DNA from 2 places in the Pantoea rwandensis genome. Region 2 is predicted to be linked to the other one. Evidence: predicted binding sites of a transcription regulator. Region 2 holds the regulator's gene; the other holds the start of a gene.
The links. The regulator LexA, encoded in region 2, represses DNA repair genes until DNA is damaged. The targets are predictions, from matches to a motif close to TNCTGTATGTACATACAGNA.

Region 1: the regulator LexA is predicted to act here: its motif matches at 12,691-12,710, upstream of metR (HTH-type transcriptional regulator MetR).

Annotation. Positions count from the first base shown of each region.
Region 1 is NZ_CP009454.1:293,314-309,260, forward strand. It holds gene tatD (3'-5' ssDNA/RNA exonuclease TatD) at 1-402, opposite strand, end outside; gene tatC (Sec-independent protein translocase subunit TatC) at 486-1,253, opposite strand; gene tatB (Sec-independent protein translocase protein TatB) at 1,256-1,921, opposite strand; gene tatA (Sec-independent protein translocase subunit TatA) at 1,931-2,176, opposite strand; gene ubiB (ubiquinone biosynthesis regulatory protein kinase UbiB) at 2,287-3,924, opposite strand; gene ubiJ (ubiquinone biosynthesis protein UbiJ) at 3,921-4,526, opposite strand; gene ubiE (bifunctional demethylmenaquinone methyltransferase/2-methoxy-6-polyprenyl-1,4-benzoquinol methylase UbiE) at 4,533-5,291, opposite strand; gene rmuC (DNA recombination protein RmuC) at 5,367-6,878, opposite strand; gene LH22_RS01315 (tetratricopeptide repeat protein) at 6,964-8,232, opposite strand; gene udp (uridine phosphorylase) at 8,320-9,081, opposite strand; gene LH22_RS01325 (dienelactone hydrolase family protein) at 9,382-10,218, shown strand; gene metE (5-methyltetrahydropteroyltriglutamate--homocysteine S-methyltransferase) at 10,257-12,527, opposite strand; gene metR (HTH-type transcriptional regulator MetR) at 12,743-13,672, shown strand; gene LH22_RS01340 (DUF1456 family protein) at 13,768-14,250, shown strand; gene LH22_RS01345 (carboxylate/amino acid/amine transporter) at 14,735-15,604, opposite strand.
Region 2 is NZ_CP009454.1:158,554-174,500, forward strand. It holds gene LH22_RS00700 (LysR substrate-binding domain-containing protein) at 1-890, shown strand, start outside; gene traF (conjugal transfer protein TraF) at 1,010-2,260, opposite strand; gene zur (zinc uptake transcriptional repressor Zur) at 2,713-3,234, shown strand; gene LH22_RS00715 (CsbD family protein) at 3,300-3,512, opposite strand; gene dinF (MATE family efflux transporter DinF) at 3,676-4,998, opposite strand; gene lexA (transcriptional repressor LexA) at 5,125-5,739, opposite strand; gene LH22_RS00730 (diacylglycerol kinase) at 5,845-6,213, opposite strand; gene plsB (glycerol-3-phosphate 1-O-acyltransferase PlsB) at 6,341-8,764, shown strand; gene ubiA (4-hydroxybenzoate octaprenyltransferase) at 8,828-9,694, opposite strand; gene ubiC (chorismate lyase) at 9,719-10,237, opposite strand; gene psiE (phosphate-starvation-inducible protein PsiE) at 10,328-10,738, opposite strand; gene LH22_RS00755 (UTRA domain-containing protein) at 10,809-11,507, opposite strand; gene LH22_RS00760 (ABC transporter substrate-binding protein) at 11,731-12,792, shown strand; gene LH22_RS00765 (alkaline phosphatase family protein) at 12,917-13,726, shown strand; gene LH22_RS00770 (ABC transporter permease) at 13,726-14,574, shown strand; gene LH22_RS00775 (ABC transporter permease) at 14,578-15,363, shown strand; gene LH22_RS00780 (ABC transporter ATP-binding protein) at 15,366-15,947, shown strand, end outside.

The DNA.
Region 1 (15,947 bases), 130 kb from region 2:
ATCGTGCGCTTCGCGGCAGTGGAGAAACACCGGCAGTTGTAACTCCGCTGCCAGCGCCAGCTGTGCATCAAAGGCGTACTCCTGCTGGTCGTGCGCCGAGAGATTGCGGTTAAAATCGAGGCCGCATTCACCGATCGCCACCACTTGCTCACTCTCAGCCAGACGGCGCAACGTGTTCGCCGTCTCTGCCGACCATTCACTGGCGTGATGCGGATGCACGCCGGCTGTAGACCAGCAATAGCCTGGGTGCTGTGCCGCGAGCTGACGCGCCTGCTGGCTCTCCAGCGCATTGGTGCCGGTAATCAGCAGGCCGGTGACGCCTGCTTCGCGCGCGCGTTTAACCACCTGATTGCGATCTTTTGCGAATTGCGTGCTGGTCAGGTTTACACCGATATCAAACATGTCTTCTCCCAAATAAAAACCGCCCAATGTGTGGGCGGTTTAGATTCTTAACGCTCATCCCGCTCGCTCGCGGGGATGCCTTGTCAGGATTCGGTATTCTGTTCCTCATCCTCTGAATCTGACGCCTTGCGCCCTTTACCCACATAGTAACGGGAGAAGAATACGCCGACTTCAAACAGGCAGTACATCGGAATAGCGAGCAAAGTTTGCGAGAAAACATCCGGCGGTGTGAGCAACATCCCAACAACGAACGCGCCAACCAGCATGTAAGGACGTTTCTTTTTCAAATCCTCTGGCGACGTAATGCCCGTCCAGCACAGCAAGACAATCGCAATCGGCACTTCAAAGGCCACGCCAAACGCCATGAAGATAGTCATCACGAAGTCGAGGTAATTGGTGATATCGGTGGCGATGGTGACGCCCTGCGGCGCGGTTTTGGCGAAGAAGCCAAACGCCAGCGGGAACACGATGAAGTAAGCGAAAGCCACGCCAACGTAGAACAGCAGCGTACTGGAGAACAGCAGCGGCATCACTAGCTTACGCTCATGGCGATACAGCGCAGGCGCCACAAAAGCCCACACCTGATACAAGATCACCGGCACCGCAAGGAACACCGAAACAATGATGGTGAGCTTAATGGGGGTGAAGAACGGTGAAGCCACGTCGGTGGCGATCATGCTGGCACCGGCTGGCATCTGGCTAATCAGCGGCGAAGCCACTAAGTGATAGATGTCGTTGGCGAAATAAACCAGGCACAAAAAGATAGCAAACACCGCAATAATGCAGTTCAGCAGACGCTTACGCAGCTCAATCAGGTGGCTGATGAGCGGTTGGGTATCTTCAACGGCCATGTTTATCTTTCATCTTTTACGGTGGGAGTGGGCGTCGCATTCTGCGCGGTATTAACAGGTGCCGCAGCCTCTGCTGTTACCGGTTGAGGTTTCTGAGCCGGTGCGCTGGCCGTGTGCTCTGGCGTTACCGCCTGAGGCGCCTGAGCCGGTGCGCTGGCCGGTTGCTCTGCCGTTACCGTTTGAGGTGCCTGAGCCGGTGCGCTGGCCTGGTGCTCTGCCGGTACCGCCTGAGGTGCCTGAGCCGGTGCACTGGCCTGGTGCTCTGCGGCCGCTGGGGTAACCGGCGGCTGGCTCGCCGTGACAGATTGTGCGGATACAGAAGACGGTTGATGAATGGTATTCGCTTCATCTTCCGCTTTCTCGATATCGATGCTCTGCTGCACAGAACGCTTCATCGAATCGGCGGTTTTACGCAGTTCTTCCATCGACTCTTTCAGTTCCGGCGAAAGCGAGCCACGGCCCGCCTCTTCGACCTTTTTCAGGCTGTCCTGCAATTCCTGCAGTTTCAGCTCCTGCGCCAGTTCGTTTTGCACGTTAGCAGCCAGGGAGCGAATCGCCCGAATCCAGCCCACGACGGTTTTCACCGCAACCGGTAATCGTTGCGGGCCAAGAACGATCAGCCCGATAACGAACACCAATACCAGTTCACTAAAACCAATATCGAACACAGTTAACCCTTACTTGTCCCGGGCGTCGTCTTTGCTCGCCGAGGTTTGCTGTTTGTCTGCCAGAGTCTTGGCGTTAAAGTCAGCGTCCTGCTCTTTCGGCTGATCCTTTTTATCGTCTTCATCGCCCATGGCTTTTTTGAAACCACGAATGGAAGAACCTAAATCCGAACCCAGGTTACGAAGTTTATTGGTACCGAACAGAAGAACAACAATGACGGCAATGATTAACAATTGCCAAATACTGATACCGCCCATGAGATATGCCTCTAATATTCTGTGAAAAACTTTGAATTGAAACGCACAGAAAGCCCGTATGAATTCGGGCTTTAGCCTGCGACATTACGCGATTTGCACCAGGCAAACAATCAGTTTGTCTTGCGCCAGCCTATCAGCCAGGTGACGATGCCAGCGGCCATTAATAGCGCTGGGAAGAAATCCCAGTCGGGTCGACTTAACAGCACTGCGGTGCCACTTAATAACAGTGTAGCCCCTACGCCAAACAGATAACGTGCCTTGTGATGGCGCGTGCGCTGTGCATTCATATCGCTGACCAGTTTATCGACGCTGTGCTGCAATAATTTATGCTGACGCATGCTGTCGTAGAACAGTTCAGGTAGCTCCGGCAGTTTTTCGGCCCAGAATGGCGCCTTCTCTTTCACCGCACGCAGAATCGCAGGAATGCCGATTTGATCTTTGATCCAATCTTCAAGGAACGGCTTTGCGGTTTTCCACAGGTCGAGCTGTGGATAGAGCTGGCGGCCAATGCCTTCAATGTAAAGCAGCGTTTTCTGCAACAGCACCAGCTGCGGCTGCACTTCCATATTGAAGCGACGCGCCGTGTTGAACAGGTTCAGCAGCACGTGGCCAAATGAAATCTCAGCCAGCGGCTTCTCAAAAATTGGCTCACACACGGTACGAATGGCGAACTCAAAATCTTCTACATTGGTATCCGGGGGAACCCAGCCTGAATCCACGTGCAGTTCCGCCACTTTGCGGTAGTCACGGTTAAAGAAGGCAATGAAGTTTTCCGCCAGATAGCGCTTATCTTCTTTATTCAGCGAACCGACAATACCGCAGTCAATCGCGATGTACTGCGGATCTTCTGGATGGTCGTAGCTGACGAAGATATTGCCGGGATGCATGTCCGCATGGAAGAAGCTATCGCGGAACACCTGGGTGAAGAACACCTGCACGCCGCGTTCTGCCAGCAGCTTCATGTTGACGCCATGTTTCTCCAGCGTCGCCACATCGGAAATCGGAATGCCGTAAATGCGCTCCATCACCATCATCGATTCGCTGCAGTAATCCGAAAACACTTCCGGCACATACAGCATCGGGCTCTGCTCGAAGTTGCGACGCAGCTGAATAGCGTTCGCCGACTCGCGCAGCAGATTGAGTTCATCAATCAGTGTCTTTTCGTAATCGCGCACCACTTCAACCGGGCGCAGACGACGACCATCCGGCAACAGACGAGGAACCCAATGCGCCATACGGTAAATCAGCTTCATATCCGCTTTGATCACCGGCAGGATGTCCGGGCGAATCACTTTGATCACCACGTCACGGCCGTTAGACTTCAGCGTGGCCGTATGCACCTGCGCGATAGACGCAGAAGCCAGCGGCTTAATATCAAAGTCGTCAAACCAGGTGTCGACAGGGCCGCCAATGGATTGTTCAATCTGCTGCTGGGCTTTCAGACCATCAAACGGCGCCACGCGGTCCTGCAACACCGCCAGTTCATCGGCGATGGCCGGTGGGAAGAGATCGCGGCGCGTTGACAGCATTTGGCCAAATTTAATCCAGACCGGGCCAAGCTGCTCCATCGCCAGACGAATACGCACGCCCGTCGATTCATTTTTGTGCTTGTTAGGGATCCAGAAGATGCAGCGCCGCCAGATGCGGAGCGGCAGTGTGATGCGCATGTGGGGGATCAGTTCATCAAGCCCGTAAGTCAGAAAGATCTTGATGATGAAGTATAAGCGCCGAATTTCTCCCAGCGTCATTTCGCCTCCAGCTGTGCTAAACGCGCTTCAAACGCATTAAGCGAACGTTCCATCGCTTCAACCTCTTCACAGAACCACGCCAGCTCCAGTGCGCCGGGGGCGACACGCCACTCTTCCGTCAGCACCTGACCGAGATAATCCTGCCGACGCGTCACCTGCTGCTGCACAAACTTCAGCGCCTGCTGAGCGGCCTGGCTGACACCCTGCGCGGCAATGTCGCCGATCCATGGAGCCAAATACTCGGCCGGATCGAGTTCGGCGAGATCCATCAGTGCGGAGAATTGCTGCACGACCTGTAAATCGCCTTCCACATCCAGCTCGCCGCTGCGGATCAAACTGGTCAGCTGCTGGCGATCGCGCAGTTTTGGCAAGGTGCTGAGGCGTAAGCTGACACTGCAATCGCTGCTGTCTTGCCAGTCACTCAACACATCCAGCTGGGATTCGCTAAACACCAGCACCAGCGGGAAATCCAGTTCCTGCAGGCGCAGCATGAGCACTTTACCCACCAGACGCTGACGCGCGGCTTTCAGGCTGCGATCACGATACAGAACACGATTGAGGGCGGTTTCAAGGCCGCCCGTGATAAGCGGGGTAAAAGTCATGATCAATCAGAACTTAAAGCCGCGATGCAACGCCACAATACCGCCGGTCATGTTGAAATAGGTGGTATTTTCAAAACCCACATCGTTCATCATCGCCTTCAGGGTTTCCTGGTCGGGATGCATACGAATCGATTCTGCCAGATAGCGATAGCTTTCGGCATCCTGCGCCACCAGCTGCCCAATACGCGGCAGGATGTGGAAGGAATAGGTATCGTAGGCTTTGCTCAGCGGTTCCAGCAGCGGTTTGGAAAACTCCAGCACCAGCAAGCGTCCACCTGGTTTCAGCACCCGGAACATCGAGGCCAGTGCCTTCTCTTTTTCGGTGACGTTACGCAAACCGAAAGAGATGGTGATGCAATCGAAATAGTTATCCGGGAACGGCAGCGCTTCGGCGTTGGCCTGCACATAGCTAACGTTGCCTGACACGCCCATATTGCGCAGCTTCTCGCGGCCCATCTTCAGCATCGAGCTGTTGATATCAGCCAAAACGACCTGACCCGTCTCGCCCACCAGGCGAGAGAATTTTGCTGTCAAATCACCGGTACCGCCGGCCAGATCCAGCACACGCTGACCACGACGCACGCCGCTGCTGTCGATGGTAAAACGCTTCCAGACACGATGGATGCCAAACGACATCAAATCGTTCATCAGGTCATATTTTGCCGCTACGGAATGAAACACGTCCGCGACTTTATCGGCCTTTTCGCTTTTCGCGACGGTCTGAAAGCCAAAATGGGTAGTTTCCTGCTGTGATTCATCTGCCATCGGGTTTACCTGTTCCACAAACAATTCTTGCCGAAGTGTATCAGAGTCGCGCTACGCGAGCACGCGACCACCGTGCTATTCGTTGATGCGGCGCAGAGAAGCGGCGGAGGAATCTGCCACATTTTCATTGGGCTCGGGATCGTCCGCCCAATTTTCGCCCGCCTCCTCCGGTTGCGCTCGCTCGACCAATTGGGGATTGATCGGCCGTTTAATCTCCACACCTAACGCGCGGAAGGATTCGCTTTGCGCAATCAAATTGCCGCGCCCTTCTGACAGTTTTTTCATCGCCTGGTGATAACTCTGCTGCGCTTTATCGAGGCTGTGACCGATACCGCTCATATCATCCACAAACAGTCGCATTTTATCGTACAACCGCGTAGCTCGGTCGGCGATGCGTTGTGCATTGCGACTCTGGTGCTCATAACGCCACAGGTTGTTGATGGTGCGCAGTGCCACCAGTAATGTCGTCGGGCTTACCAGCATGATGTTTTGCTGCAGCGCTTCGCTGATCAGCTCTGGCTGCCGATCAATCGCCAACAAGAACGCGGGCTCGACCGGAATAAACATCAACACATAATCCAGAGAGCGTAAACCGGGCAATTGTTGATAATCTTTTCGTCCCAGCAGCCGAATATGGCCGCGCATGGCGTTGACGTGCTCCTGAATCGCCTGCTCACGCGTGGCTTCATCTTCTGCGTTGAAATAGCGTTCGTAAGCCACCAGCGTCATTTTGGCGTCAATCACCACATCCTTGCCCTGCGGCAACCGCACGATCACATCCGGTTGCATCCTGCCCTGCTGCTCCAACTGCACGCTGACCTGCGTCTGGTATTCATAGCCTTCACGCAGACCGGAAGCTTCCAGCACCCGCGCCAGCACCACTTCGCCCCAGTTACCCTGGATTTTATTGTCGCCTTTTAGCGCTTTTGTGAGGTTGACCGCTTCCTGCGCCATTTGCGCGTTAAGCTGCTGCAGTTGACGAATTTCATGGGCCAGCGTATGGCGTTCGCGTGCTTCCTGGCCAAAGCTATCCGTCACCTGACGACGGAAACCATCCAGCTGTTCACGCAGCGGACCAATCAGCCCGTTGAGGCTCTGCCGGTTTTGCTCATCCACCCGACGTCCGCTGTTTTCAAAGATGCGGTTGGCCAGATTCTCGAACTGTGCGCTGAGACGCTGTTCGCTGTTAGTGAGCAGGCGCTGCTTCTCTTCTGCGCCAAAGCGCGTCTCTTCTAAACGGATGGTGACTTCACGCAGTTCAGCTTCCTGCGCACTGTTCACTTCCAGCTGATTACGCAATTCCCGGCTAAGCTGTTCGCTCTCACCACGCCAGTAATCGAGCTGTTGCAGCCGTTCCTGTGCACCGCTAAGCGTGCCATGAAGCTGCCGCAGTTCTTGCTCGCGCTGCTGAATTTGCTGCTGTAACAGTTCGAGTTGCTGCTGCTGGCGCTGTTGCGCCTCTTCCAGCAGGCGGCGTTCGGTAGTGAAGCTGGCGTACTGGTGTCCGGCACGCAACTGGGCCAAAATCCAGCCAAGGCCCAGTCCGGCCAGCGCCAGTGCGCCGCTAATGATAAGTTGCTGATCCATAATCCCCCCGCGGATCGTTTCGCTGAGGGAAAAGGTAAGTCGCTACTGTATGAATGTCCAGACTGTTGTGTAGCTGGCGTATGATTTACAGCGCTTTCACCGTCAAATCACCCGCTTTCCATGCATCAATCAGGAAAAACGGCATCGGCAACAGCCACTCACTGCCCTTCACTTTGGCGGGATAGCACCAGCTTTGTCCATTGTGAGTGAGTTCAACCTGCTGCCAGCCGTTATCAACATTCTCCACCTTGCCCGCCATGCTGGAATACCCGGCGTTGCTGCCGACGTGAAAACGCTCGGTTTGCCAGCGAATTGGCGGGTGTGCGGGCCACGCCTGGGCATGATGGAATCGGAAGATGTCGTCATGATTTAGCAGGCTTTCGCGCACCGTCGGCCACAACGCCACTTTGAGGAAGTACTGATCGGTGAAGCGTTCACTGCCGCTGTACTGGCCGATAAAGTCGCGTATCTGCTGCTCAACGTTGTGGAACACGCCATGACAGCCGCCCCACATGCCCGCCAGCAGCAGTTCGGTATGCGTAAAGTAATCACGCATATGATGGAACCAGCATGGCGATTGCAGCCAGGCTTCTACCGCCGCCACTTCACGCTCCGACAGCAGGGAGTCCGCATCTCGCACGATATAGCGTTTTACGCGGGGATCATCCATCACCAGAAAGCGCCACAGCGTCGGGAATAGGGTCTTCTCATGTGACATATCCACTAACTGGACATTCGACTGCTTTAGACGCTGCCAGACGTGTTGCGGCACGCTGTCGTCAAGATAGATGCGACACATCCAACCGGGATAGAACTCGCGCGCAACGTCGATATTTTTGATCAGCGTTTCACAGTAGCGCGGTTGGCCGCCATACAGACTGAATGAGATGATATTTTCAGTTGGGTTCGTGGGATTGAAAGACGGTGGCGCTGCTGCGGGATACGCCACTGTGTGGCCCTGACGAAAGATCGCGTCCGACTTCTCCAGCGACTCGCGGCCGTAACGTGCCACTTCATCGTGCTTTTCCAGCCAGCCACACACTTCCGTTAAGCCATCGAGCCAGGTGTCAGAGGCCTGCGCACGCTGTGCGGCTGGGGCCTGATAAATTTTTTGGTAGGTTTTGTAGGATTTTTTGTACTCGCCCACGCGCATCAGCGTTAGCGCATAGTCGCTGAGCACTTGCATATTTTGCGGCATGACGCGCAAAACTTCTTCACAGCACTGACGTGCCACGGGGAAGTCAGAGGCCGCCATTGCCTGGCGAAAACGTGCTGCCACGCTCTCAATACGAGACTGCGCAGCAGCGGGAGTAGGATTAAAGGCAGGACGCGGAGCAGAAACCGTTTTGCGCATAGTTGTTTTCTCAGTATCAGCTGAAAAACGTGCGCAATGTGATGGCAGCAGGGAATTCCTTATCCGTAATTCCTGCTGCCTTGCGCACTAAATTAAGCGACGCGCGGCTTCTACAACAATTTTCACCGCATCGCTTTCGGTCTGTTTCATGGTCGCGGCATCCGGGATCTCTTTCTGCGTACGGTTAACGATGACACCCGCCACCATGCCCGCTCGCAGCCCCTGACTGGCGCACATGGTTAACAGTGTAGCGGATTCCATCTCATAGTTAAGAACCCCCATTTGCTGCCACTCTTGCATTGATCCCTGGAAGCGATTCACCACACGTCCTGAGAACGTGTCGTAACGTTCCTGCCCCGGGTAGAAGGTGTCAGAAGAAGCGGTAATACCGATGTGCGTTTTGGCACCGCAGGCTTCTGCTGCGGCCACCAGCGCGGTGGTGCAGGTGAAATCGGCCACTGCCGGGAACTCCATCGGCGCAAAGTGCAGGCTGGCACCGTCAAGACGCACCGAAGCAGTGGTCACCAGCACGTCGCCGACATTGATATTCGGCTGGATCGCCCCGGTCGTGCCCACACGCAGGAAAGTACGCACGCCGAGCTGCGCCAGTTCTTCCACCGCAATAGAGGTCGATGGACCGCCGATACCGGTAGAACAGACCACCACCGGCTTGCCATCCACTTCCGCGAGGTAAGTGGTGAATTCACGGTGCGAAGCCAGATGCTGTGGATTATCCATCAGCGCAGCGATTTTTTTCACACGCTCCGGATCGCCGGGAACGATAGCCAGTGTGGCTCCTTTCAGATCGGCTTTAGTGATACCAAGGTGGAAAACGTCAGACTGGGCCATAACAGACTCCTGATAGATAAGGGATATGCGTGTCACTCTACGTGAGAGCGCCACATAAATATGTGATTTATTTCACCATCGACAATGAAACTTACATTATCAGGAAATTATTATGTGATTTTCATCACACATTGCAGCTCGGCAATTCCGAATTGCTACAAGCGGTACTGCGTAAGTTCGGGTGGCGGTGTTAATAGAGAAGAAGAACATAAGTACACATCCCTCTGAACCCTACGTCAGCCTTGCTCCTGGGCCAGGCTATAGTTACGTGATTGCGCACTTGCTAGCACGGAGAGAACAATGAAAACCGAAGACAATATGGCACAAAAATCAGCAGCCGGCGGCTTTGCCCCAGCCGTTCAGCCCATCGCCAGCAGCACCATTACCACCGTCAGTGACGCTATTCACACCGGTGAAACGTCTGTTCCCAGCCAGGGAGAGAACCTGCCAGCTTATTATGCCCGCCCCAAATCCTATGAAGGCAAGCTGCCGGTGATTCTGGTGGTGCAGGAGATTTTTGGCGTTCACGAGCATATTAAAGATATCTGCCGTCGTCTGGCGCTGGAAGGTTATCTGGCGGTTGCACCTGAACTCTATTTCCGTGAAGGCGATCCTGGTGACTACAGTGATATCCCGACACTGTTCAAAGAACTGGTCAGCAAGGTGCCCGATTCTCAGGTGCTGTCCGATCTCGATCACGTTGCCAACTGGGCCGCACGCCACGATGGCGATATTCGTCGCATGGCAATCACGGGCTTCTGCTGGGGCGGACGCATCAGTTGGCTGTTCGCCGCGCACAATCCGCAGGTGCGGGCGGCGGCGGCCTGGTATGGTCGGTTAGAGGGTGAGAAAACCCTCAAACAACAAAAACATCCTATCGATGTGGCCGTCGATCTTAACGCACCGGTGCTCGGATTGTACGGCGGTCAGGATGAGAGCATCCCGTTAGAGAGCATTGATAAGATGCGTCAGGCGCTGCATGCCGCCAATGCCAAAGCGGAGATCGTGGTGTATCCGGAAGCGGGACACGCGTTTAATGCCGATTATCGCCCAAGCTACCATGCTGACTCAGCCGCTGATGGCTGGGCACGGATGCTGGCCTGGTTTAAGCAGTATGGCGTTGCACCCAACGCGTAATAACAAGGGGCGCTGCACGGCGCCCCTGTTTATCGCGATTACGCCGATTCTGCGCGCAGCTTTTTCGCGGCGGTCACCATGTTCGCCAGCGCCTGCCGGGTTTCACTCCAGCCGCGGGTTTTCAAACCACAGTCCGGGTTGACCCACAAACGTGCGGGCGGAATACTTTGAGCCGCTTTGTGCAGCAGATCTTCAATCCATTCCACGCTGGGTACGTTCGGGGAATGAATGTCATACACACCTGGCCCAATTTCGTTCGGGTATTCGAACGCTTTAAACGCATCCAGCAATTCCATATCCGAGCGTGAGGTTTCGATGGTAATCACGTCCGCGTCCAGTGCCGCTATCGAATCCATGATGTCATTGAACTCGCAATAACACATGTGCGTGTGGATCTGCGTTTCATCCTGCGCCACAGCCGCGTTGAGGCGGAAGGCATCAACTGCCCAGGTCAGGTACGCAGCCCAGTCCGACTGGTGCAATGGTAAGCCTTCGCGCAGAGCGGGTTCATCAATCTGAATGATCCCGATCCCGGCTTTTTCCAGGTCTTCCACTTCATCACGCAGCGCCAGTGCAATCTGTTTAGCAAGGGTTTCCCGCGTCACGTCTTCACGCGGGAATGACCAGCACAGAATCGTGACGGGGCCGGTGAGCATACCCTTCACTGGCTTATCAGTCAGCGATTGCGCGTACTTCGCCCACTCAACGGTAATCGGCTGCGGGCGACTGACATCACCGATAATCACCGGCGGCTTCACACAGCGAGAGCCATAGCTTTGCACCCAGCCATTTTGCGTAAACACGAAGCCATCGAGGTTTTCGCCGAAGTATTCCACCATGTCATTACGCTCTGCTTCGCCGTGCACCAGCACATCCAGCCCGAGCCGTTCCTGTTCGGCAATCGCCTGCTTGATGTGCTCCGCGATGCCGGTGCGATAGTGGCCTCCATCGATATTGCCTTTTTTGAAGTCGAGTCGCAGGCCGCGAATTTCGGTGGTTTGCGGGAAGGATCCAATCGTGGTGGTCGGCCAGGCTGGCAGATTAAAGCGATGGCGCTGCGCTTTGGCACGTTCGTCATAGTGGCTGGCGCGCTCAACGTCTTTGGCCTGAATATTCGCCAGACGTGCACCCACTGCGGCATTGTGCACGCGCGAAGAATGAGAACGAGCACGAATCGGCGCGCTCCACTCCGTCAGCGAGGCCGCATCGTTATTATTGAGCGCCTGGCTCAACAACTTCAGCTCAGCACACTTCTGTAAAGCAAAGGCAAACCAGCTTTTCACTTCCGCATCGAGCCGGGTTTCGACACTGAGATCGATCGGGCTGTGCAGCAGCGAGCAGGAGGAACCAATCCACAGATTTTTACGCTGCCCGACCAGCGGTTTCAGGCGATCGAACCAGCGGCTGAGATCGGCACGCCAGACATTGCGGCCGTTGATCACCCCGACTGAGAGCAGCCAGTCGGTCGGGAGTTGTTGGTGAATATGCTGGATGTCATCTTTGCCATGCACCAGGTCAACGTGCAAACCTTGAACCGGCAGCGTCTTAATGACATCGAGATTTTGACCAATGCTGTCAAAGTAGGTCGTCAGTAGCAGTTTTACATGACCTTGCAGCGCATCGTAGGCAGGCTTGAACGCCTCACGCCATTCCTGTGGCAGCTCCAGCACCAGCGCGGGTTCATCTATCTGCACCCATTCAATACCGCGCTGATGCAGTTCAGCCAGCACTTGCTGATAGACCGGCAGAATCGCTGTCAGCAACGACAGGCGGTCAAACGGCTCACCTTTGACTTTGCCCAACCACAGGTAAGTGACCGGCCCCAGCAGCACCGGTTTGATCGGGTGACCCAGCGCCAATGCTTCGTCCACTTCTTCGAGCAGCTGTGTCCAGCTCAGTGAGAACTGCTGGCCTTGCGTGAATTCCGGCACCATATAGTGATAGTTGGTGTTGAACCATTTGGTCATTTCAGCGGCGGCGGCAGGTTCACCGCTGGGTGCGCGGCCACGTCCCAGACGGAACAGCGTATCGAGATCGACCGATCCATCCTGGTTCTGATGGCGCGCCGGCACATTGCCCAGCATCAGGCTGGTGGTCAGCACATGATCGTACCAGGCGAAATCGCCCACGGGCAGCAGATCCACCCCCGCGTCTTTCTGCTGTTGCCAGTGACGAGCGCGCAGCTCGCGCCCCACGGCCAGCAGCGCTTCCTGTGAGCTGTTGCCTGCCCAGTAGCTTTCCTGTGCTTTTTTCAGTTCACGACGCAGACCGACACGAGGGAAACCGAGCGTATGGTTCAGAATGGTCATTTAGTGATCTCCAGATATGCTTAACGAGTCGAGCCCGTTTACGTTCATCCAGCGAGTGAAATTGCCGTCCGCTGAACGCCTGAACTGGACGAAAGTCATGTGGCGGTGGCGCTTGCTTGAGATGTTTAGCCGTCCAGATGTTTACACCGCCATAATCTGCGGGTACTGTATGTTCCTCAAGCGCAATTTGTTCAATCTCGATGTGAAGGACTCTCATGATCGAACTCAAACACCTGAGAACGCTGCAGGCGTTGCAGAATACCGGCTCGTTGGCCGCTGCCGCCGCTCAGCTTCATCAGACACAATCGGCGTTATCTCATCAGTTCAGCGATCTGGAACAGCGGCTGGGCTTTCGCCTGTTTGTGCGCAAGAGCCAGCCGTTGCGGTTTACGCCACAGGGGGAAATCATGCTGCAGTTGGCCGAGCAGATTTTGCCGCAGATTCAGCAGGCGTTGCAGGCATGCCACGAGCCGCATCAGACCACGCTGCGCATTGCCATTGAATGCCACAGCTGCATTCAGTGGCTGACGCCGGCCCTCAATAATTTCCGCCAGAGCTGGCCGCAAGTGGTGGTCGATTTTAAATCGGGTGTGACTTTTGATCCCCAGCCCGCCTTGCAGCAGGGCGAACTGGATGTGGTGTTGACCTCCGATATCCTGCCGCGCAGCGGTTTGTTCTATACGCCGATGTTTGATTTTGAGGTGCGTCTGGTGCTGGCCCCGGACCATCCGCTGGCAAAGCTGGAACATATCTCACCAGAAGATTTAGCCGATGAGGTGCTGATGATCTATCCGGTGCAGCGTCAGCGTCTCGATATCTGGCGTCATTTCCTGCAGCCTGCAGGTATCAGTCCGGCGTTGAAGAGTGTGGACAATACGTTGTTGCTGATTCAGATGGTGTCAGCACAGATGGGTATTGCGGCCCTTCCGCATTGGGTGGTGGAGAGTTTTGAAAAGCAGGGTCTGGTGGTGACCAAAACATTGGGTGAGGGTTTGTGGAGCCGTTTATATGCCGCCGTGCGCGATGGTGAGCAGCGTCAGCCGGTGTTAGAAGCCTTTGTGCGCTTCGCCCGCCAGCACGCCTGTGACCATCTGCCGTTTGTACGCGATGCCGCTCGCCCGGGTTCATTGCAGTCAATTTCTTGATCATCCCATGGGCGACCTGTGTCGCCCGTGCTGTTATCCCTGCCCGGCCTGCTCTATAATGCGCCGCCTCAATCCGCGACCAAGAGAGTTTCACCATGACGAGTAACGATGTTCTGCGCAGCGTGCGCTATATGCTTGATTTGAGCGATAGCAAAGTGGTGGAGATTTTTGCCTTAGCGGGCAGTGAAGTGCCGCTGGAGGATGTGCAGGCGTGGATGAAGAAGGATGATGATGCGGCGTTCCGTAAGTTGCCGGACGTGCTGATGGGCTATTTCCTCAACGGTTTGATTTTCTTCCGTCGCGGTAAGAGTGAAGATGCGCCCGCACCTTCGGTTGAACGCCGTATGAATAACAATATTTTCATTAAGAAGCTACGTATCGCGTTTGCGCTGAAGACCACGGATATTCCCGTGGTGCTGGAGAAGGCAAACTTTAAGATTTCACAGGCTGAAGTCGGTGCGATTTTCCGTAATCCGGACCATAAGAACTACCGCGAGTGCGGTGACCAGATTCTGCGTAACTTTCTGAAGGGACTGACGATGATGAATCGTCCTGCGGCGCCTGCGAAAAAGGGCTGATGGCTTTTCAGGAATGGGCTGATTGCTGTGTGTTTGTGCTCAGTCAGGGATAGCGTGGCAGATCGCAAAGGAATCCCACATCCCTGTGGATCGGCCTCGCCATCCATGGCTCGGACGCTTTGCTCCTCTGCCACGCTATCCCTTCCCTTAAGCTTTGAGCGTCGCTTTGATATCAGGTCAGATGCAGGCCGCTCCGATCACGAAGGAATCTTACTTCCCTGTGGATCGGCTCGTCATCTATGGCTCGGACGCTTTGCTCCTCTGCCACGCTATCCCTTCCCTTAAGCTTTGAGCGTCGCTTTGATATCAGGTCAGATGCAGGCCGCTCCGATCACGAAGGAATCTTACTTCCCTGTGGATCGGCCTCGTCATCTATGGCTCGGACGCTTTGCTCCACTGCCACGCCATCCCTTCTCTTAAGCTTTTAGCGTCGCTTTGATAACAGAGCAAAGCAACGTGCTTGTTAGCCATTCAGCTCGGCCATTTAGGCATCGCTTTTGGACCCATGCCACACCACCCAACGCTTGTGCACGTATAGCGAAGCGAAAATGACAATCGCCCCGGCAATAAAGCTCGGCCAGTGCGGTTTTTCCTGCCAGATCGCCAGGTTCACCAGCAAGCCCGCCGGCACGTGCATGTTGTTCATGATGCCCAGCGTACCGGCATCGACCTGCGTCGCACCGTAGTTCCACATAAAATAGCCCAGCCCGGAAGCCGCCACGCCTAGCCACACCAGAATGCCCCACTGCAGTGAGGTGGTCGGCAGTTTGTTCGGGTTACCCCACAAGCTCCACGCAATGATGGCGATGATCACCGCGCCAAGATAGAACCACGAGAAGGCCGTGTGTTGCGGCATTGGGCGGGTTTCCTGCAGGCGCTTGTAGCCGACCATACCGATGGCAAAGCAGATGTTTGCCGCCTGCACCAGCAGCAAACCGAACCAGAAATGATCGCTAACTTTGTCATAGCGAATGATGGCCGCACCGGCTACCGCCAGCAGCGCGCTGAAGGCATAGCCGATTCGCAGCCGACGTCTGCTGAGCAAATCGTAAATCAGCGTGACGTAGAGCGGCGTCATCACGGTAAACAACAGGAATTCTGTCACGCTGAGGTAGGTATAAGCCTCAAAACTTAGCAGATACATGACGCCGAGTTGCAGCATTCCCACCAGCATGTACAGCAGGATGGTTGAGGCGCGATAGCCCTTCCAGCGCAGGAAGGGCAAAAAAACGAGCGCAGCCAACCCAAGGCGCATCAACACAGAGAACCAGGAGTCAACCTGGCCCGCAAGGTATTCCCCTATCAAACTAAAGGAAAAAGCCCACAAAATGGTGGTAACGATCAGTAACAGCACGGTATTGATCCCAAAATGAACAGTGGCGCTAGTGTAAACAAACTGTCGTGGACGGGCTGAAATTTCTGGTTGACGAGTGGTCAAATTAAAATCAAACAAATCGCCGAATCCTCTTCTCTCATTGAGATGAGGTCCACTGCCGAAATCAGCTCGCGGATTGCGGATGCAGTGAATGTCATTCGACGCAGCAACGGATTCCCCTTCCAAACCCAAAAGCCCCGACGCTTCATGCGCGAATACCAACATTTTTTGGTTTATATCGCTCTTTAATGTCATCAAAGTGTAACAATTGTGTCACACATCACAGTAACGTGGCGCAACCATCACTATCCTTTGCGCGAAA
Region 2 (15,947 bases):
CATTATTAAAAAAAGCCCCACTTTCGCTGTTGCGCGCGTTTGAAGCCGCAGGCCGTACAGGAGCATTTACCACCGCAGCGCAAGAGTTAGATTTGTCGCCTAGCGCCATTAGTCATGCGATTCGTAAGCTGGAGGAGACGCTCGACACGCGCCTGTTTCAGCGCAGTACGCGCGAAATCATGCTAACCAAAGAAGGGGCAATCTTGCTGGAACACATCCAGCGGGGATTTGATGAGATGCAGCGTGGGCTTTCGCTCGTCACCGCTGATGAATCGCGACCACTGCGTCTGCACACCGCGCCAAGCTTTGCCCATCAGTGGCTATTACCCCGTCTCGGAAGCTTTATTGCCGCGCATCCACATATTGATCTGCGTCTTTCAGCCAGCACCGAATATGCGCGCTTTGAGCAGGATGACTATGATTTAGATATTGTTTATGGCGAGCCGCGCCCCTCGCCTTACGAGAAAATCCCGCTGGCCGTGGAGGAGTTAACACCGCTTTGCTCACCAGAGATTGCCGCACGCATTCGCTGCCCGGAGGATCTCTATCACCAATCGTTGATTCAGTGCGATGTGCAACTCTACCAATGGAAGGGCTGGTTTGAAGCCAATCACCTGACGCCCCCGCGCCATTATGGTTTGCGCTTTGACCGCAGTTTTATGGCGATTGCCGCTGCCGTTGATGGTCTGGGGGTGGTGCTGGAATCCAAATTATTAGCAGAACGAGAGCTTGCCAGTGGGCGCTTAGTTTGTCCGCTGATTGAGACCACCCAGGAGATTCACTATATCGGCCATTACCTGGTGTTCCCACGGCATCAGCATCGCCACTTCGCGTTAGATAGCTTTAAAGATTGGCTACTTTCCCAGTTGAATCTGGCACAGCTTCGCTGATTGATTACGATCACAAATTCCGCGCCCAATAATGAAACAGGCCGCCAATGGCGACCTGTTTTTGTGAGCATGTTCACGCCATTTCAGGGTGAATGTTAGCGTGATGTGAAATGACGCAATTAGAAGTTAAATCCGAGCTGCAGCATGCCGCCCCAGGTATTATCGTCACCCACTGAACCAGCAAGATCCAGATGCACCGTGTTGTTAAACGGTGAAACGCCCAGACCTGCGGTAAACACATTGGCATCATTTGATTTCATATCCGCACGATAACCCGCGCGCAATGCTAACCAATCCAGCACGCGATACTCGGCACCCACTCCCGCATATTGGCTGCTTTCTTCCGATTTGAAACGTTTGGTTTGCGTCAAATCAACATCGCCTGCCAGGGTGAACGCGCCGTAGTTCCAGGCCAGACCTGACGTGACCAGCGGACGGATTTGATAGGTATCGCGGTAGCCTTCCACTGTTTTGGTGTCGATGTCGCGTGAGATCAGGTTCTGCCCTGTCACACCCAACGTCCAATGCTCACCAAAGTCGGTCGCGATGCCTGCATCAATGTTGAAGCCGGTATCGGAACTGCGGTATTGGCTGTTGTTGATATCACTTTTATCAAAGTTATAAATACTGGCGGTGTAGTTATACAGCCAGGTTTTTTGCAGCTTTGGTGTCACGCCCACAGAAACCGGATGGCCAGCGACATCAAATTCATGTGCAACGGAGACGCCATAATCGGTGACTAACGCCGCAAGGCCATTGCCGCTCGAACGCAGGTTATCCTGATCGCCCGGCCTTGGCGTGATGCTCCCATCCGCGACACCACGCAGATAGGTGATGTCGCTATCAACCACATTGGCGCGCACATGTGCCGTGCCGTAGGCTTTAGTAATAAAGGCAAAGGGCAGCGTATCGTTTGGAACAGTGACGGCAAAAGCGACTCCCGCAGTGCCGTTAGCTTTATTACCTTTCAAATCTTGAAGCTGATTGGCCATATCGCCTGCCGCAGCCTTCAGCTCCGGGTAACCTCTGAGATAATCAGCAAAATCGAAATCATCTATCAGTTGTTTATAACGATCAACACTGTCCGTGATGTCATCAACTTTGTTAATTAATTTGTCTTTGTCGGTAACCTGTACACCGGCTGAAGGGAATATGACGCTGACGTTATCTTCAGGTTTGGCTTTGGTCATCAATGCCGGGTTAGCCAGCACCGCTGAACTCCAGGTTGACGAAGCGACGCCGGTGCCACCCATGGCATCGTTACGCGCGTCATACCATGTACCTGCTGCCAGAGCTGAAGAAGAAAGAAATACTGCATTCAAACCAACAAGATAAGCTACTTTTTTGTGCCTGAATAATGTCTTCACCATGAGCCTGCCATCACCTTTGAAATGTCGCTGAATAACTCAGAAACGAAACAGTTTAGTTAGCCGCTATTCTGAACCCTGGCTAACGCATCATTGCTGTGAATTAAAAGGAAATAGCACTGCTGTTCGCAGAATTGGATACAACCACACCATTCTGCTGTTTAGTTATGCAGAAAAATGAACAAAGCCTAAATTGATGCCAGATATTACTTAAGACCTTTTGAACCTTAGACGCTAACCCGGTGAGTTGCAAAGCAAAAATAGCGTGATAATTACGCTATATGACTGATCTAATGTAGGGTCTGAAATGAGCGGTTTTATCAGCACAACAGGAAGGTTAAGTTAATTTATTGATTAACGAGATTTTTCCTGGACTTTAACCGGGTAAAAAGCAATCACAGCAGGGTAAAAGTTTGTGTGATAAAATAACATCGCCTGCAACCTGGAGAACACTTATGTCAAACCTCACGCCCGCACAACTGCTTACTCAGGCAGAATCCCTTTGCCTTGACCGCGGCGTGCGCCTGACCACTCAACGCGCTGAAGTGCTGCGTTTAATGGCTGAGCAGAATGGTTCGATCAGTGCTTATGATCTGCTGGATCAACTCCGCATCAGCGAGCCACAGGCTAAACCTCCGACCATTTACCGCGCGTTGGATTTTCTGTTGGAGCAGGGTTTTATTCATCGTGTTGAATCGAATAACAGCTATGTGGTTTGCCACCATTTCGACGAGCCTGCGCATACTTCGGTGATGCTGGTGTGTGATGGTTGTGCGGCAGTCAGTGAAAAACACGCACACGGCGTAGAAAAGATTATTTCGGGATTGGCCGATCAGGCCGGATTCTCACTGCGCCACACGGTTATTGAAGCCCATGGTTTGTGCGAGAACTGCGCAGAAGTCGCAGCGTGCAATCATCACGATAGCTGCGATCACGATCATGAGATTGATACGAAAAAGAGAGTGAGAAAAGGGTGAGTGGCACTTCCTTGTGCCTTGCCGACGGGTGATCGGCGGGGTAGGAGCATCTTCCTTAATTTCGGTTACCAGCGGTAATCTTTATTGTGACTTTCCCAGTCTTTCACTTCACTTTCGGCCTGGTCTTTCGCATAGCCGTAGCGTTCCTGAATTTTACCCACAAGCTGATCGCGTTTACCTTCGATGACCGTCATATCGTCATCCGTCAGCTTGCCCCACTTCTCTTTCATTTTCCCTTTAAACTGCTTCCAGTTACCGCTCGCTTCGTCTTTGTTCATCATAATCCTCCACATCATCCTGAGTGAGATGCGATGTTCTCCTAATAAATCAGGAAATCACCCACACAACGCGCTACTCAATTGCGCCGTTTGAGATAATTATAGTAGCCAGATAGGATTACGCAAAAAATACAGAATAATCTGTAGGTTACGCTTCGCTTATTCAAACAGTGAACCAGCTGTCGTGTCGCCAGTGACGTCGCCACATCCACCAGAGCGTCAAGCCGCGCAAGGCAAGAAACACCGTCACCGCCAGCCATAAGCCGTGATTACCGAGCCACGGGAGTGTCAGTAAGGCAAGCCCATAACCCACTGCCGCCATCACCATGCTGTTGCGCATTTCACGCCCACGCGTGGCGCCGATAAACATACCGTCCAGCAGATAACACCAGACACCGATCAGCGGCAGAATCACCTGCCAGCCAAGATAACGATCGGCCATCTCTCGCAGTGGCTCAAGCGAGGTGAGCAACGCCACAATTTGAGGGCCGGTTACCGCATAGATGGCGGCGAACGCCAGGGCAACGATACCGGCCTGACGGCAGGCAGCATGCCAAATCAGTAATAAGCGACTGCGATCTCGTGCTCCCACCGCTTCACCGGAGCAGGCCTCCACGGCATAGGCAAAACCATCCAGCGCATAGGCCGTAAACGTCAGGAACATCAGCAGTACGGCATTCACCGCAACAACATCTGGCCCTAAACGCGCGCCCAGCAAGGTGAGTGACGCGAAACAGATTTGCACCATAAGCGAACGCAGCATGATGTCGCGGTTGAGCCGGAACAGGCGTGCCGCATCACCACGCCAACTCTGTTTTAGCAGATTGAAAGAAATGCCACGCAACTTAAGCACACGTACCACCATCCATAACCCCACTCCCAGCGTGACGTACTCTGCCACCGCCGTTGCCGCCGCCGCACCCGCAACGCCCCAGTGAAGCTTCAGCACAAACAGGAGATCGAGCAGGATATTCACCAGGTTACCGACAATGAGCAGCACCATCGGCGCTCGCGCATATTGCACGCCGAGCAACCAGCCTAAAATCACCAGATTGGCTAAGGTCGCCGGTGCGCTAAGCCAGCGAATGTTGATAAAAATTTGTGCCTGGTGCTGCACTTCCGGGCTGCCGCCCATTAATGAGGCTGCGACCAAACTGAAGGGCGCGCGCAGTAATAAAAACAGCACGCCCGCCACCAGAGCGATCAACAGAGGTTGCGTCAACGCCCGCGCCAGGGCGGTTTTATCGTTCGCGCCAAACGCCTGCGCAGTCAAACCCGTGGTGCTCATGCGCAGGAACAGCAGCAACATAAAGATGAAACTGGTCGCCGTTGCACCTACCGCCACGCCACCGAGGTAAATGGGACTATCGAGATGGCCAATCACTGCCGTATCGACGACACCGAGCAGCGGAACGGTAATATTGGAGAGAATCATCGGCAGCGCCAGCCGCCACAATGCTTTATCTGAAGAGGAAAACAGCCGCATTCGCCCGTTCCATTGTTGCGCTGGCCAATCGGACCATTAACCGGCAATCAGCCTGAGGAGGAAAATCAGTGTATCAGACTGCGGTCAGTACAGTGACCAACCGCAGCGGGGGAATTCAACGAGAGATTAAAGCCATTCGCCGTTACGTACGATACCCACAGCCAGACCTTCAACGGTCAGAGCCTGCTCACGGGTATCGACTACAATTGGCTGGAATTCGGTGTTTTCTGGCAGCAAATGCACAATGGCACCCTGCTTTTTCCAGCGCTTGACGGTCACTTCATCATCAATACGCGCCACCACAACCTGACCATTACGGACTTCCTGAGTTTTATGCACTGCAAGCAAGTCGCCATCCATAATCCCGATGTCTTTCATCGACATACCACTCACGCGCAGCAGGAAATCAGCGGTAGGTTTAAACAGATTGGCATCAACCTGATAGTGCGCTTCGATGTGCTCTTGCGCCAGCAGCGGCTCACCGGCGGCCACGCGACCGATCAGCGGTAACCCTTCGGAGACTTCTTCTTCCATTAGCAGGCGGATGCCGCGAGATGCGCCGGATACAATCTCGATGACGCCTTTACGCGCCAGTGCTTTCAGGTGTTCTTCCGCAGCATTGGGCGAGCGAAAACCCAGTTGCGCAGCAATTTCCGCACGCGTTGGCGGCATGCCGGTCTGGTTAATGTGGTCGCGAATCAGATCATAGACCTGTTGCTGCCTGGTGGTTAACGCTTTCATCCCGCCCCCTGGTTGTTTATACAGTCGCTGTGAGTATATACAGGTATTGGCGAAATGAAAACCAAAACAGAGGGAAAAATCAGCGGTTTGAAGATTCTGGAATACCTATCGCAAATGCGACCAGAGCAGCGCGATCCAGACAAACAGAGCCAGTAAGATAGCCAGCAATACCGCCGCTGAGCCCATATCTTTTGCTCGTCCGGCTAAAGGATGGCGCTCTTGCCCAATGCGGTCCACCACCGCTTCGATGGCGCTATTCAGGATTTCAACGATGATCACCAGCACCACGGAGCCAATCATCAGCACACGGGAAATCGCATCAACATCCAGCCAGCAGGCCACCACAATCGCCACCAGTGCGGCAATGGCTTCCTGACGAAATGCGGCTTCATGTTGCCAGGCGGCGCGCAAGCCCTGCCAGGAATAACCGGCTGCATTCACTATTCTTTGAATACCGGTGACGTTATTTGCCATGCTTTGGAACCCTTGATGTGATTTGGCGTCAATATGTGGGCTGTTTGAGGTCGTGTAAGCCACAGATCTTCGTTGCACTTTCTGGTATGCTTGCCGCGCTTTGCTAACAAGAGGCTTTAAGTTGTCTATGTCAGGTTGGCGTAAACTTTATTACAAACTATTGAATTTACCACTCTCTTTTTTGGTAAAGAGTAAGGTCATTCCGACCGATCCTGTCTCAGAACACGGGATCGATCCGACGCGTCCAGTGATGTATGTTTTGCCTTATGATTCAAAGGCTGACCTGCTCACTCTCCGGGCGCAGTGCCTGAAACATGATCTGCCCGATCCGCTGGCTCCGCTGGAGATCGACGGCACGCTATTGCCGCGTCACGTGTTTATTCACGATGGCCCACGCGTATTCCCCTATTTCGTTGCCAATCCTGAGTCGGTGAAGCTATTCCACGACTACCTCGATTTGCACCGCAGTAATCCGAATCTCGACGTCCAGATGTTACCGGTTGCGGTCATGTTTGGTCGTGCGCCAGGACGTGAAATCCAGGGTGAAGATACGCCGCATCTGCGCATCCTTAATGGTGTAGAGAAATTCTTCGCCATTTTGTGGCACGGACGTGACAGCTTTGTGCGCTTCTCGCCAACCGTTTCCCTGCGCCAGATGGCGACAGAGCACGGCACCGATAAGTCGATTGCCCAGAAGCTGGCACGCGTGGCACGCATTCACTTCGCGCGTCAGCGTCTGGCTGCAGTCGGGCCACGTCTGCCCGCACGTCAGGATCTGTTCAATAAGCTGCTGCAATCCAAAGCGATTGAAAAAGCGGTTGAAGATGAAGCGCGCAGCAAAAAAATCTCGCACGAGAAAGCCCAGCAGAATGCCGTTGAGATGATGGAAGAGGTCGCAGCGAACTTCTCGTATGAGGCCATTCGCGTCACAGACCGCGTGATGGGCTGGCTGTGGAGCCGTCTTTATCAGGGCATCAACGTCAACGGTGGCGAGCGTGTGCGTCAGCTGGCGCAAGATGGCCACGAAATTGTGTATGTGCCCTGCCATCGCAGTCACATGGACTATTTACTGCTCTCTTACGTGCTCTACCATCAGGGCCTGGTGCCGCCACACATCGCGGCCGGCATCAACCTGAACTTCTGGCCAGCGGGTCCGATTTTCCGTCGCCTGGGCGCTTTCTTTATCCGTCGTACCTTCAAGGGCAACAAACTCTATTCCACGGTGTTCCGTGAATACCTGGGCGAGTTGTTCAGCCGCGGATATTCAGTCGAGTATTTCGTTGAAGGCGGGCGCTCACGCACGGGCCGACTGCTGGATCCTAAAACCGGCACGCTGTCGATGACGTTGCAAGCCATGTTGCGCGGCGGTAGCCGTCCGATTACGTTTGTTCCGATCTACATCGGCTATGAACACGTCATGGAAGTGGGTACTTACGCCAAAGAGTTACGTGGCGCGGCCAAAGAGAAAGAGAGTTTCCTGCAGATGGTGCGCGGGTTACGTAAACTGCGCAATCTTGGCCAGGGCTACGTTAACTTCGGCGAACCCCTGCCGTTGATGAACTATCTGAACAAAAACGTGCCGGAATGGCGTGATGCGATCGATCCGATTGAACCGCAGCGTCCGGCATGGATGACGCCGACCGTGAATGATATTGCGGCACGTCTGATGGTGCGCATTAACGAAGCCGGTGCAGCCAACGCCATGAACCTGTGCGTCACCGCGTTGCTGGCTTCTCGTCAGCGTTCTCTGACGCGTGAGCAGTTGATTGAGCAACTGGAATGCTATACCCAGCTGCTGCGTAACGTGCCTTATTCGCCGGAAGCGACTGTGCCGGAGATGAGTGCTGAAGCGCTGCTTGATCACGCCATGGGCATGAACAAGTTCGAGACGGAACAAGACAACATTGGCGATATCATCATTCTGCCGCGCGAGCAGGCCGTCCTGATGACCTACTACCGCAACAACATCCACCACATGCTGGTCATGCCATCGCTGATTGCCGCTATTGTGCAGCAGCATCGTGAGATCAGTGAGGCGGAGCTGCTGCGTCAGGTGAGTCTGGTTTACCCGATGCTGAAGAGTGAGCTGTTCCTGCGCTGGGATAACGCCGAGCTGCCAGGCGTGCTGAATGCCCTCTGTGCTGAGATGGCACGACAAGGCCTGATTACCGAGCATGATGGGCAGTTACGCATGAATCCAGTGCGTCACCGCTCGCTGCAATTGCTGGCTGCCGGTATCCGTGAAACGTTGCAGCGTTTTGCCATCACCTTCGCCATTCTGAGTGCCAAGCCGACGATTAACCGCGGCACGCTGGAGAAAGAGAGCCGCACGCTGGCGCAGCGTTTGTCTGTGTTGCATGGCATTAATGCGCCAGAGTTCTTCGACAAAGCGGTATTTACCGCGCTGGTGCTGTCACTGCGTGATGAAGGCTACATCAGTGATTCAGGCGATGCCGATGCGGAACGCACCCACATTATGTGGCAGATGCTGGCAGAGCTGGTGACCGGTGATGTCCGTTTGACTATTGAAAGCGCTGTAGCCCACGAATAACGTCGGGCATCAAAAACAGAAAGGCGACCCTCAACGGGTCGCCTTTTTTATGGCATTAACCACTTAAAACAGGTCAATAAATGGCTGAGTATTGAGAAGTACGCCGATAAACAGCACCAGCCCAACATAGTTATTATTCAGAAAGGCCTGGAAGCAAGGATCGCGTTCACGTTGAGCAATCAGCTTTTGTTGATACACAAAGAAGCCGCCCGCCACCAGCAGTGACCAGTAAAACGCACCGTTCAGATGCAACATCAATCCCACCAGCGCCATTAGCCCCAGCGTGGCCAACTGCAATAAGCCGATGATCAACTTATCGAAACGACCGAACAGAATCGCCGTGGATTTCACGCCAATCTTCAGGTCGTCATCACGATCAACCATCGCGTATTGCGTGTCGTAAGCCACCGTCCAGCAGATATTCGCGAAGAACACCAGCCAGCAAACAAGAGGTAAGGACTCACTAACTGCCGCCCAACCCATTGGAATCGCCCAGCCGAATGCCGCTCCCAATACCACCTGGGGTAAATGGGTGTAGCGCTTCATAAACGGATAGACCCATGCCAGTGCCAGGCCACCAAATGACAGCAAAATCGTCATACGGTTCATGGTCAGCACGAGCGCAAATGCCAGCAACCCCAGCACGACAAACAGGATTTTGGCCTCTTTCTCCGTCACCACGCCGCTCGCCAGCGGACGCGATGCGGTCCGTTTGACATGACCATCCACCTTACGGTCCGCATAATCATTGATCACGCAGCCCGCGGCACGCATCACAATGACGCCGAGCACAAATACCACCAGCACAGACAAAGGCGGCACCGCCATGCCTGATAACCACAGTGCCCACATTGTGGGCCACAGCAGCAACAGCGTGCCAATCGGTTTATCGATGCGCATCAGGCGCCGATAAGCCTGCCATTTGGTCATGGTTAAGGTTTTTTCCACAATCCTTTATCCTTGATTCAGCGCGCGGTACAACGGCGACGCTGGTAAAAACAGTTCAGTTAGCAGCAGCGGTTTGCCTGATAAACGCAGGCGCGAGCGGCGTCCCCACAGATCATCCACCTGGCCGGGATCGATAAAATCGCGGCTCAGCGTCGAGGAGGCGAAAAGATAGCGCCCCAACGGACGGGTGCCAAGATTTTGCAGCATCTGCTCCGGGCCGTTCAACGTGCTTTCTGGCACCACGGTTCGCCCAATCAGCCAGGGTTCGCCATCGCCACACAGCACAATTTCACGTAACCAAAAGCGCTCATCGGCGGGCAGGAATTCCGCTTCTGGCGCCATCTCGTCAGCGGTAATAAAGCTTTCGCGGATCAGTTCCACCGTCACCTGCTGGCAATGCTGCTCGAAACGACGCGTCATGGAGTCTTCCTCCAGCAACCAGTCAAGCAGAGGGGGGGAAAGCAAGGGGGAAGTGGCTGGCAGCCAATGCAGTGCGAGTAACTGGCGCAGCGCGTGATGCGACATCAGGACATCTCCGGAGAAAAAGTTGCCCTAGTTTAACGCAGAGAATCGGGCGTGGCACTGCTGGTTGTGCCACACCCGACAGAAGGGGGATTATTCGCGCTTTAAGCGATTGCTATTGGCTAACCACAGCGTGACCACCAGAATTAAAATCGCCGCTGAATAATAAAGCGTGTCGAACGGGTTTTTGTGGTCAACGATTATTAGACGAATGATTGCGGTGATGCCGATATAGATGAAATAACGCAGCGGAAAGTGATAGCCGGACTGGAAGTACTTCACGATCAGCGCGATAAATTCAAAATAAAGAAAATAGATCACAATGCCTTCGATCAGCAGGTAGGACGACGCCTGCTCACCGGTGCTGAACAGCACATTGGCTAAATGGATTGTCTCTTTGCCAAGGAAGACCACCAGGATGACAGCCAGCGTCACCAAACCCATATTCAGAACCCATTGTAAAACTGAAGCAATAAGCTGCCCCATCGCTGATTTTGTTGTCATTTTTATGCGCCTCAAAGTACGGAAACTTTCTGAGGCTATCATGCTGTAGTGTGATCAAAATCACAATATGCTACACATCAACATCCACACAGAGCGCGTCATAACGCCAGTACTCACAGTCACAGTCGATCACCCGTTTATGTTGATCGCGGTTGATACGTGTAATCAGTAATCCGGGAGTGCCGCTGGCGACATTAAGTGCCGGTGCAGCGCGCGCCGGTAACGGACCAGGAAGAATGGTAAAGCGTGCGCCGCCGTAACGAATGCCATAACGCTGATCGTAGAGGTCGGTGAGCGAGCGGGTCAGATCTTCTTCCAGCAGGCCAGGAAAAAAGGCCGGGTTGAGGTAATGTTCGACATACAACACCGCGCGGCCATCGATACGTCGCAGGCGGCGAATGCGAAATACACTATCGCCTTCTAATAGCTGTAAATGTCGCGCAATCACCAGCTGTGCCGGGACCTCCCGCGCCTCAATCACTTCAGTAAGGGCGATACGGCCTTGTTCGGCCGCCATGGCATGAAAGTGGCTGTGATGGGCCGGGTTATACACCAGCCTTGGCGGTGCGAGAAACCAGCCTCGACGCAATTCACGGTAAATAATGCCCTGCGCTTCCAGCAAGCCCAGCGCCTCACGCAGGGTAATGCGCGTGGTGGAATAGAATTCACTCAAACTGCGTTCTGCCGGTAAACGCCCGCTGGCAAATTCACCGTTTTCAATGCGTTCACTCAGCGCCGTAGCAATCACATCCACCGTTTTTGACGACATTCTTTAGCCTCATTTTGGGGCAATTCTGCACTATGACAGTTCGATGACTACAATATGACAGGCATATCCCACGCTTTCGCGCGCTGTATCCGCATGTGGAGCTGCGCGTCACACCACATTTCACCACCATGGTCATAAAACCTTCATCTGATCGGGCTACATTGGCTCGGTTCTTGCTGGACTAGACCAAGACGTCCCACAACTTACACCCGGAGCAATCGAGATGAAAGCGTTTATCTCCTCTGTAGTAGCCAGTGCCGTACTGCTTGCGCTGCCCGCCGCGCACGCCGCCGATAACGACCTTGCCGCGCTGGAAAAAGCCGCGCGTGCTGAGGGCCAGGTCAACAGCGTCGGTATGCCAGACAGCTGGGCGAACTGGAAAGACACATGGAATTACATCAACAGCAAATATGGCCTGAAGCACAGCGATACCGATATGTCATCGGCGCAGGAGCTGGCTAAATTTGATGCAGAGAAAGAGAACGCCAGCGCCGATATCGGTGATGTGGGCGCCGCTTTCGGTCCGGTCGCGGTGACCAAAGGTCTGGCACAACCCTACAAACCGACGCATTGGGATCAGATTCCGAGCTGGGCAAAAGATAGCGAAGGCAACTGGATGCTGGCTTACACCGGCACCATCGCCTTCCTGATCGACAAACAGCAGGTGAAAGATGCGCCACACAGCTGGGCCGATCTGAAGAAAGGTAAGTATGTGGTCACTATCGGTGATGTCGGCGTGGCTGCTCAGGCTGCGAACGGCGTTCTGGCCGCGAACTACGCACTGGGTGGTGATGAGAAGAACCTGAAGCCAGCGTTGAACTTCTTTGGCGAACTGGCCAAAGAGGGCCGTCTGGGCGTGACCGATCCGGTGATTGCCAACATCGAGAAAGGCGAAATTCAGGTTGCCGTGGTATGGGACTTCAACGGTCTGAATTACCGCGATCAGATCGACAAAAACCGCTATGAAGTGGTGATCCCGTCTGATGGCTCCGTGATTTCAGGCTATACCACCATTATCAACAAATACGCTAAGCACCCGAACGCCGCCAAACTGACGCGCGAATACATCCTGTCTGATGAAGGTCAGACCAACCTGGCGAAAGGTTATGCGCGTCCAATTCGTGCTGAACATTTGACCCTGCCAGCTGACGTACAGGCCAAACTGCTGCCGCAGTCTGAGTACAAAAATGCCCGCCCAATCAAAGACCAGGCCGCATGGGATAAGACGTCAAAAATGCTGCCGCGCCTGTGGCAAGAGAACGTGATTATCAATATGAAGCAGTAATTTGCACACACCCTGGCGGCGCGATGTCGCGCATCGATCTGCAGCGACAACGCTGCGCATCGATACGCAATACGTTGCGCCGCTATGCACAGTGCCCGCAATTTGAATGATGTAAGGAACGGGAATGAAGACAATCCTGGTGGTACTGGATGGCCTGAGCAATCAGGTGGCACAGCATGCGATGGGCTATCTGTTTGCCGAATGCAAGCAGGGTAATGGCCAATACTACACGCTCACCTGCGAGCTGCCTTCGCTATCGCGTCCGCTATACGAGTGCATTCTGACCGGTATTCCGCCGGTAGAGAGCGGCATTATACATAACGGCGTCAATCGCCTGAGCAATCAGCGTAGCATCTTCCATTACGCCCGCGCCGCCGGTTTAACCACGGCCGCTGCCGCCTATCACTGGGTCAGTGAGCTGTATAACCAATCCCCGTTCAACAATGCGCGTGATCGCCACACCGTCGCCCCCGATTTGCCGATCCAATACGGCCACTTTTACTGGGACGACAGTTATCCGGATTCCCACTTGTTTGAAGATGCTGAGAGCCTGCGTCTGAACCACGATCCGGACTTTTTACTGATCCACCCGATGAATATTGACGATGCCGGGCATAAACACAGCCTGTCATCGCCGCAATACCGCAACCGCGCACGAATGGCCGATGGCTATTTGTCACAGTGGATGCCCGGCTGGCTCGCCGCGGGCTATCAGGTGATCGTCACCGCCGACCACGGCATGAACGATGACCGTTCGCACGGCGGTATTTTACCGGAAGAGACGCAAGTGCCGCTGTTTGTGTTTGGTGCAGGCTTCTCACGTCAGCCCGATCTCGAACCGCAGCAGATCGAACTGTGCGGTATTGTCTGCACGCTGCTCGGCATTGAACACGACAAACCCGTGTGTCACGGTTTGCTGGCGGGGCCGCGTTAATGAAGGGCAAAACCCTCGCCACACTGTTACTGCTGCCGTTCGCCTTTTTCTGGGTCGCCTTCCAGCTCGCGCCGCTGTTGTGGATTGCCATTAACAGCTTCTGGAGCGACATGAACGAGCGCTGGGGTATCGATAACTATACCGATATCCTCACTTCGCCGTTTTATCTGCAGGCATTTCGCCTGTCGCTGGATATCTCCATCTGGTCGAGCATTTACGGCCTGCTGATTTCGCTGTTTGCCGGCTATTCCCTGCATCAGTTGGGCAGCGGTCGTTTTCAGCGCTTCCTGATGTCCTTCACCAACATGACCAGTAACTTCGCCGGCGTGCCGCTGGCGTTTGCCTTCGTGATTCTGCTGGGCATGAATGGCTGTCTGACGCTGCTGCTGCGCCACTTCGGCATGCTGGAAGGATTCAAACTGTTCTCGCGTGACGGCATGGTGCTGGTTTACACCTGGTTCCAGATCCCACTTGGCATTCTGCTGCTCTATCCGGCGTTTGATGGCTTACGCAAAGATTGGGAAGAGTCAGCCGCGCTGCTCGGTGCCAGTCGCTGGCGTTACTGGTGGCATATTGGTTTGCCCATTTTGTTCCCGGCGCTGTTAGGGACTTTCGTCATCCTGCTGGCCAATGCCCTGGGCGCTTACGCCACCATTTATGCACTGACCACCGGTAACTTTAACGTGGTGCCAGTGCGAATTGCTGCGCTGGTGTCGGGCGATATCTCGCTCGATCCGAATACCGGCGGTGCGCTGGCAATGTTGCTGGTGTTCATTATGGCGCTGATTACCGTGGTGCAGCAGTATCTGGTGCGCCGCAGTTATCTCAACGCGAAATCACAGGAGTAGAACGTGTCTCGCGCGGAAAAAATTTATCATCGCCTGATTATCTGGCTGCTGCTGATCATCCTCGCCGCCCCGCTGCTGGCGACGCTGCTGTACGGCATATCCACCGACTGGAGTGACACTATTCTGCCGCAGGGCTTCACACTTAAGTGGCTTATCGCACTGTGGAGCGATCCGCGTTTCCTGACGGCGCTCGGTCATTCGCTGCTGATTTGCTTTGGTGCGCTGTTGTTCTCGCTGGTGCTGGTGCTGCCTGCGATGTTTGTAATCGCTTACTATTATCCGAAGCTGGATGCGGTGATGAACGTGCTGATTCTGATGCCGTTTGCCGTACCGCCGGTGGTGTCATCCGTTGGCCTGCTGCAGCTTTACTCGTCATCACCGCTGATGATCACCGGCACGCCGTGGATTCTGGTCGGCTGTTATTTCACCATCGCGCTGCCGTTTATCTACCGCGCCATTGCCAACAATATGCAGGCGATCAACCTGAAAGAGCTGATTGATGCGTCTCATCTGCTGGGTGCCAGCACCTGGCAGGCAGCACTGTTTGTGGTGTTGCCCAACCTGCGCAAAGGCGTGTTTATCGCGGTGTTGCTCTCTTTCTCTTTCCTGATAGGTGAGTTTGTGTTCGCTAACCTGTTAGTCGGCACTCGCTATGAAACCTTACAGGTGTATCTCTACAATATGCGTAACGGCAGCGGCCACTTTACCAGTGCGCTGGTGATCTCCTATTTTGCTGTCGTCCTGCTGGTCACCTGGCTGGCGAATGCCCTCAATCCTGAACGAGGCTGACCATGAGTTATCTGAATGTCACCCAGCTGAACAAAAGCTACGGCCCCACCAGCATCTTTGAAAATATCGATTTCAGCGCCGATGAAGGCGAGTTTGTCACCCTGCTCGGCCCGAGCGGTTGCGGCAAATCGACGCTGCTGCGCTGCATCGCCGGTTTGACCGATGTCGATAGCGGCAAAATTCTGCTGCAGGGTCAGGATATCGTGCCGCTGCCACCGCAGAAACGTACTATCGGCATGGTGTTTCAGAGCTACGCACTGTTCCCCAACATGACGGTGGAGAAGAACGTGGCGTTTGGCCTGAAAATGCAGAAACTGCCAGGCGGCGATATTCAGAAACGCGTTATGGAAGCGCTGGCACTGGTCGAACTGACCGATTTTGCCCGCCGTTATCCGCACCAGCTTTCTGGCGGACAATGCCAGCGTGTTGCCTTAGCGCGCTCCCTGGTCACGCGTCCTCGTTTGCTGTTGCTGGATGAGCCGCTCTCCGCACTGGATGCGCGTATCCGCCGCCATCTGCGCGAACAGATCCGCAACATTCAGCAGGAGTTAAAGCTCACTACGATTTTCGTTACCCACGATCAG